DNA from 3 places in the Amycolatopsis thermoflava N1165 genome. Region 3 is predicted to be linked to each of the others. Evidence: riboswitches for the same ligand, from Rfam matches in the RefSeq annotation. Region 3 holds a riboswitch; each other region holds the start of a gene.

Region 1 (2,253 bases), 420 kb from region 3:
GGCCGCCGACCAGCCCGGCCCACCGCAGCGCGCCCGCGCGCTCGCCCAGCACGAACTGGCTCAGCACCACCCCGACGATCGGCTGCAGCGCCGCGATCAGCGCGGACGTCCCGGCGGCGACGCCGAGGTCGGCCGCCGCGTACACGCAGTACAGGTACGCGCCCTGGGAGAGCACGCCGAGGCCGGCCTGGATCGCGGCGTCCCGCGGCCGCATCGAGCGCCGCCGGACCACCCACCACACGCCGAGCAGCAGCCCCGCGGCGAGGAACCGCCAGGCCAGGAGGGACACCGCGCCGCCGGACCTGGCGCCCAGCGTGGCGCCGACGAACCCGGAGCTCCAGAACAGCACGAAACCGCTTCCGGCGACGACGTTCCCCCGCATGCACCCTCCCTGAGTATACCGGTCTGTATAGTCCACGGTAGCTATACCGGTCGGTGTACTGTCAAGTCGTGGAGACGGACAAGCCGCTGACCCCGGCCGCCGAACGGATCCTCACGGTCGCCGGGAAACTGTTCTACGACAACGGGATCCACGCGATCGGCGTGGACACGATCGCCGCCGAGGCCGGGGTCACCAAGAAGACCCTGTACGACCGGTTCGGTTCCAAGGCCGATCTGGTCGCGCTCTACCTGCGCCGCCGGGACGAGCGGTGGCGGGAGCGGGTGCGCTCCTTCGCCGGCCCGCGGACGACTCCGGCCCAGAAGCTGCTCAAGGTGTTCGACGCGCTCGCCGACTGGCTCGACATCGAGAACACGCGTGGTTGCGCGTTCGTCAACGCGCACGCCGAACTGCCGTCGCCCGACCACCCGGGCCGGCAGGTGATCGCCGCGTCGAAGCAGTGGTTGCTGGGCTACCTGCGGGACTTGGCAGTGGACGCGGGCGCGCGGAACCCGGCGCGGCTGGCGGAGGCGCTGCTCGTCCTGGTCGAGGGCGCGACGGTCGCGGCGTCGCTGGACGTGGCGCCGACGGCGGTGGCCACGGCCAAGCGCGTCGCGAAGTCGCTGGTGGACGAAGCCACGGCGGCGCAGCACAACTCGGCGTCCCGTCGGTAGGGCGCCGGTCACCGGGATGGCCCTTGCCCCGCCGCGAGGCCGAAACGTACCGTGAGCGGGCCGTGGTGCTCGGGAAGTCCGGTGTGAAACCGGCGCGGCCCTCGCCACTGTGAACGGGAAGTCCCGGCCCGGGACAGCCACTGGACGCGAGTCCGGGAAGGCGGGCCGCGGATGTCGATCCGAAGCCAGGAGACCGGCCACGGCACGTTGGACCATCCACGAGGTGCTGGAAGGCGGTCTCCATGGGGACTTCACCCACCATGTCCTGGCGCAGGCAGGACACCTACCGCACGGGCCTGTTGCTGCTGGCGATCGTCGTGTTGCACGCGGTCGCCTTCGGGATACTCGCGTTGCTCGTGGTGCCCGGGCACTACGCCGTCGGCGCGCAGGTGTTCGGCTTCGGGCTCGGGCTGACGGCGTACACGCTCGGCATGCGGCACGCGTTCGACGCCGACCACATCGCCGCGATCGACAACACCACCCGCAAGCTGATGGCCGAGGGCCAGCGCCCGGTCTCGGTCGGGTTCTGGTTCGCGCTCGGGCACTCCACCGTGGTCGTCGTGCTGGCGGTGCTCGTCGCGATCGGCGCGAAGGGCATCCTGAGCTGGACCGAGGACGGCTCGTCGGCGCACCGGGTGCTCGGCGTGATCTCCACCGGCGCGTCCGGCGGGTTCCTGTACCTGATCGGCATCCTGAACCTGGTCGCGCTGGTCGGCATCTGGAAGGTGTGGCGTGAGCTGCGCCGCGGCCGCTTCGACGAGGCCGAGCTGGAGGCGCGGCTCGACTCGCGCGGGTTCGTCAACCGTTTCCTCGGCAGGCTCACCCGCTCGATCCGCCGCCCGGGTCAGATGTACCTGGTCGGGCTGCTGTTCGGCGTCGGGTTCGACACCGCCACCGAGGTGCTGCTGCTGGCGCTCGCCGGGTCCGGCGCGGCCGCCGGCCTGCCCTGGTACGCGATCCTGTGCCTGCCGCTGCTGTTCGCCGCCGGGATGAGCCTGTTCGACACGCTCGACGGCACATTCATGAACTTCGCCTACAACTGGGCGTTCGCCAACCCGGTCCGCAAGATCTACTACAACCTCACGATCACCGGCCTGTCCGTCGCGGTGGCGCTGGTCATCGGCACGATCGAGCTGGTCGGTGTCGCCAGGGACGACCTGGGCTGGTCGGGCGCGCTGGTCGACTGGATCGCGGACATCG
Region 2 (2,253 bases), 1.2 Mb from region 3:
GTTCATCGCCTGCCCGGACAACAGCACGTACCGCTTGTTCCGCACCGCGGCCAGGTCGCGGGTCACCGGGTGCGACTCCAGGAACGCGATCTTGGCAGCGGCGTTCTCCGCGGTCTGCGAACGGCGGGTGAGGTCGCCGAGGACGATCACGTCCGGGTCGCGTTCGGCGACCGTCTCCCAGTTGATCTGCGGCCACTCCTCGCGCGTGTCGTCGAAGACGTTGCGGGCGCCCACGGTCGTCGTGATGATGCCGGGCGCGCCGCAGCAACCCGCCAGGTAGGGGGCTTCGGAGTTGGCGAACCAGAACATCAGCCGGGCGTTCGCACCGGCGCCCGCGACCGCCCGCATCCGTTCCTGCAGGCTGGTGACCAGCTGTTCGCCGCGGTCCTCGACGCCGAAGATCCGCGCGAGGTCCCGGATCTCGGTGTAGACGGCGTCCATGGTCAGCGTTTCGGTGCGCGTGCCGTCGCCGCCGCCGCTGGTGTCCTTGGCGCATTCGGTCGGCGACAGGTAGGCGGGCACCCCGAGTTGCTCGAACTGCTCGCGGGTCGCGACGCCGCCCTTGCCGAGGATGGCGCCGAACGAGGCGGCGACGAAGTCCGGCTCGGCGGCGAGCACGGTCTCGAACGACGGGTAGTTCTCGGCGAGCCGGGGCACCTTGGCGTTGTCCGCGGCCAGGTGCGGCAGCACGGGATCGGTCCAGGTGGCGGTGCCTGCCATGCGGTCCGCGAGGCCGAGGGACAGCATGATCTCCGCCGCGCCCTGGTTGAGCGCGACCGCCCGCCGCGGCGGTTCCGGCACGCGGACCTGGTGGCCGCAGTTGTCCACGACCACCGCCGCGGTGGCCCCGGAGGGGGTGGCGCTCGCGCACCCGGTCAGCGCCAGCACGGCGGCGAGCAGTGGGAAGGTCATCGATCGGCGCACAGCGGCCCCTAGCGTCGAGGGCTCATGCGCGGAGCCCGGTCCGGCGGTCTCCCCCGTGGCGGGGGTGCCAGCAGGTCTTCGGACTCGGGGTCGTCCGGGCGGAACGCCTTCCCGGACCGCGTGGTCCAGTGGCCGTTGTCCCGCCCGTCGCCGCTCACCGCTGCGCGTCAGTTCCGGATTCGCACCGGATTCCCTGGCCCCTCGCGGGGCACGACTGGCGCGCTCACGCTAGCACGACGACCTCGTCCCCGGCCCCGACCGTGCCCGGTTCCACAGTGGACCCGTAGACGCCGAGGCACATGTCGTGCTCGCGGGCGATGCGGCGCAGGACGGCCGGGTCGCGCCGGCCGGTGCGCGGATCGACGTTGACGACCACGCAGCGCCGGTCGCGGCGGTCGACCCGGATGCGGGTGGTGCCGATGCGGAGCGTGCGGCCGATCCAGTCCTCCTCGGGCACGTCGGTGTCGATCAGGAGGTTGGGGCGGAAGCGCAGCGGCTCGGCACCGGCGCTGCGGGTGGTGATCAGGGACAACGGCGCGCTGTCGAACGTGCCGCGGTCGAGTTTCTGGACGCGCGCGGCGCCCAGTTCCGCGGCGAGCGCGGGATCGGTGACGTCGTGCAGCCTGCCGTCCGGGGTGCGAACCTGGGACTCGCCGACGACCTGGTGGCGGACGAGGTCGTTGCGCCTGCGGATGGTGAGCCAGGGGAAGCCGTTCGACTCCTGGCCCGGCCGGACGAACGCCCAGCGCCGGTCACCGTCGAGGCCGTGCCAGGAGACGGCGGCCTCGTCCAGTGCTTGCGCGGCCATGGACTTGACGGGGTAGCGGAAGATCGCGGCGAGGTGTCCGACGAGCATCTGCGCCTCCTCGGGTGAGAAGGCGCCCTTGCTGCGGGAGACGGTGCCGAGCGTGGCGGGCCGGGCCCGTCGCAGCGCCTCTCGGCACCGCCCGCGAAGGTAGCACTTCTAGCTCCAGGCCTGCCAGGCCAGCGTGACGGCCAGGCCCATGCCCGCCAGCGCGATCGCGACCCGGAGCGGGGCCGCGGGCAGGCGGCGGACCACCGCGGGTCCCACGAAGGAGCCGGCGACCAGACCGAGGCACAGGGCCGCCGCCGCGGGCCAGAGCACCGAGCCGGTGAACGCGAACACCACGGCGGCCACCAGGTTGGCCGCGCCGGTCACGATGTTCTTCGCCGCGTTCGTCCTGGCCAGCGGCTGCGCCCAGGCGGCGGACAGCAGCGCGAGCATGATCACCCCGGCCGCCGCGCCGAAGTAGCCGCCGTAGATCGCGACCAGGAACGCGCCCGTCGCGGTGCCCGCGGTCAGCCCGC
Region 3 (2,253 bases):
GCGCTGGATCCGCGCGGCCCGTTCCGCACTGCGCTCGACGGCGATCGCGCGGTTCGCCGGATGTGCCCGCGACCACTCGATCCCGACGCTGCCGGCGCCCGCGCCGACGTCCCACAGCAGCTCGCCGGGCACCGGCGCGAGCCGGGCCAGCGCGCTCGCCCGCAGGTCCCGCTTGGTGATCTGCCCGTCGTGTTCGAAGGCGTCGTCCGGCAGCCCGGGCAGGGCCGGCAACGCCGGGCCTGAGCACTCGACAGCGACGACGTTCAACGGGTCGCCCGCCGGGTGTGACCAGTCTCGCGCGAAACCTTCGACGCGGCGCTCGGCCGGACCGCCGAGCTGCTCCAGCACCGTGAGTTTGCTCTCGCCGAAACCCCTTGCCACCAGCACCTCGGCGAGTTCCGCGGGCGTGCCGCCGTCGGAGCTGAGCACCACCAGCCGCGCCCCCGGTGCGAGCGCGCGGCTCACCCGGTGCACGCTGCGGCCGACGACGCTGACCACCTCGGTCTCCTCCGCGGACCAGCCCATCCTGGCCCGCGCGAGCGCGACCGACGACACCGCGGGCACGATCCGCACGTGCTCCGCGCCGAACCGCCTGACCAGCGTCGTCCCGATGCCGGACAGCAGCGGATCCCCGCTGGCCAGCACGCCGATCCGGCGTCCGGCGTGCTCGGCGAACAGGCCGTCCAGCGCGGGCAGCAGCGGGCTCGGCCACGCCACTTTCGGCACGTCGAGCGGCACCAGGTCGAGCTGGCGGCGGCCGCCGAACAGCACCTCGGCCGCCGCGATCTCGGCGCGCGCGGGCTCGGTCAGCCCGGCCCACCCGTCGGCCGGGACACCCACAACGACGATCCTCACGGGGCTGACCGTATGCGATGATCCTGGGGACGGTCGCCGCAGGAACCCGGTGCGATTCCGGGGCGGTCCCGCCACTGTGACCGGCCCGCGGGCCGGGAGCCAGAGCTTCGGCGGCCGTTACGTGCCCGGCACGTGCCCTGTTCAGGCGGGCGAGGACACCCGCGCGTGGCGAAGGAGTTCGCTTGAGGCCGTATCCGTTCACCGCCGTCGTCGGGATGCCGGACCTCCGGCTCGGACTGGTGCTCTCGGCGATCTCCCCGGCCATCGGCGGCGTGCTGGTGCGCGGCGAGAAGGGCACCGCGAAGTCCACGATGGTGCGCGCGCTGGCCGGCCTGCTGCCCGAGGTCGACGTCGTCGAGGGCTGCCGGTTCTCCTGCGACCCCGCCGCGCCCGACCCGAACTGCCCCGACGCGCCCCACGGCACGCGCGCGGTCCGCCGCCCGGCGCGGCTGGTCGAGCTGCCGGTCGGCGCGGCCGAGGACCGCGTGATCGGGTCGCTCAACCTGGAACGCGCGCTGACCGAAGGCGTCACCGACTTCCAGCCCGGCCTGCTCGCCGCCGCGCACCGCGGCCTGCTCTACGTCGACGAGGTCAACCTGCTGCACGACCACCTGGTCGACACGCTGCTCGACGCGGCGGCGATGGGCCGCGCGACCGTCGAGCGCGAGGGCGTGTCGGTGTCGCACGCGGCGCGGTTCGTGTTGATCGGCACCATGAACCCGGAGGAAGGCGAGCTGCGGCCGCAGCTCCTCGACCGGTTCGGGCTGACCGTCGAGGTGGCCGCGAGCCGCGATCCGGAGCAGCGCGCCGAGGTGATCCGCCGTCGGCTGGCTTACGAGGCGGACCCGGACGCGTTCGCCGCGCGGTTCGAGGACACCGACGCCCAGCTCGCGGCCGAGATCGCGGCGGCGCAGAAGCTCCTGCCGTCGGTCGAGCTGAGCGACGAGGCGTTGCGGCAGATCGCCGAGGTGTGCGCGGCGTTCGAGGTCGACGGGATGCGCGCGGACATCGTCACCGCCCGCACCGCGGTCGCCCACGCGGCGTGGAGCGGGCGCACCGATGTGTCCACAGAGGACATCCGCGTCGCGGCGCGGCTCGCGTTGCCGCACCGGCGCCGCCGCAACCCGTTCGACGCGCCCGGGATCGACGAGGAGCAGCTGGAACAGGCGCTGCGCGACGCCGAGCCGCCGGAGGACCCCGGTCCGCCGGACGACGACGGCCCCGGCTCGGGTTCCGACGCCCCGGCCGAAACCCCGCAGGGGCAGCAGAACGACAGCGGCGGGGAACCCGGCGGCGGTGGGAGCGAGCAGCAGTCCGTCGGCGCCGGAAAGCCGTACCGGGCCAGGATGTTCAGCGTCGCCGGTCTCGGGGAGGGGGCGCACGGCAAGCGGTCCCGCG

The links. Region 3 has a riboswitch for cobalamin ahead of AMYTH_RS0136925 (putative cobaltochelatase). Riboswitches for the same ligand answer to the same signal wherever they lie in the genome.
Region 1: another riboswitch for cobalamin. It lies ahead of nicT (Nickel transporter NicT); the one in region 3 lies ahead of AMYTH_RS0136925 (putative cobaltochelatase).
Region 2: another riboswitch for cobalamin. It lies ahead of AMYTH_RS0143130 (ABC transporter substrate-binding protein); the one in region 3 lies ahead of AMYTH_RS0136925 (putative cobaltochelatase).

What each region holds. Positions count from the first base shown of each region.
Region 1 covers NZ_KI421511.1:7,015,234-7,017,486, forward strand. The annotation lists gene AMYTH_RS0134840 (DMT family transporter) at 1-382, opposite strand, end outside; gene AMYTH_RS0134845 (TetR/AcrR family transcriptional regulator) at 451-1,053, shown strand; cobalamin riboswitch at 1,100-1,269, shown strand; gene nicT (Nickel transporter NicT) at 1,314-2,253, shown strand, end outside.
Region 2 covers NZ_KI421511.1:8,663,456-8,665,708, reverse strand. The annotation lists gene AMYTH_RS0143130 (ABC transporter substrate-binding protein) at 1-912, opposite strand, end outside; cobalamin riboswitch at 977-1,158, opposite strand; gene AMYTH_RS0143125 (MOSC domain-containing protein) at 1,148-1,780, opposite strand; S-adenosyl-L-homocysteine riboswitch at 1,794-1,869, opposite strand; gene AMYTH_RS0143120 (sulfite exporter TauE/SafE family protein) at 1,889-2,253, opposite strand, start outside.
Region 3 covers NZ_KI421511.1:7,437,615-7,439,867, forward strand. The annotation lists gene AMYTH_RS0136920 (bifunctional cobalt-precorrin-7 (C(5))-methyltransferase/cobalt-precorrin-6B (C(15))-methyltransferase) at 1-840, opposite strand, end outside; cobalamin riboswitch at 841-978, shown strand; gene AMYTH_RS0136925 (putative cobaltochelatase) at 1,038-2,253, shown strand, end outside.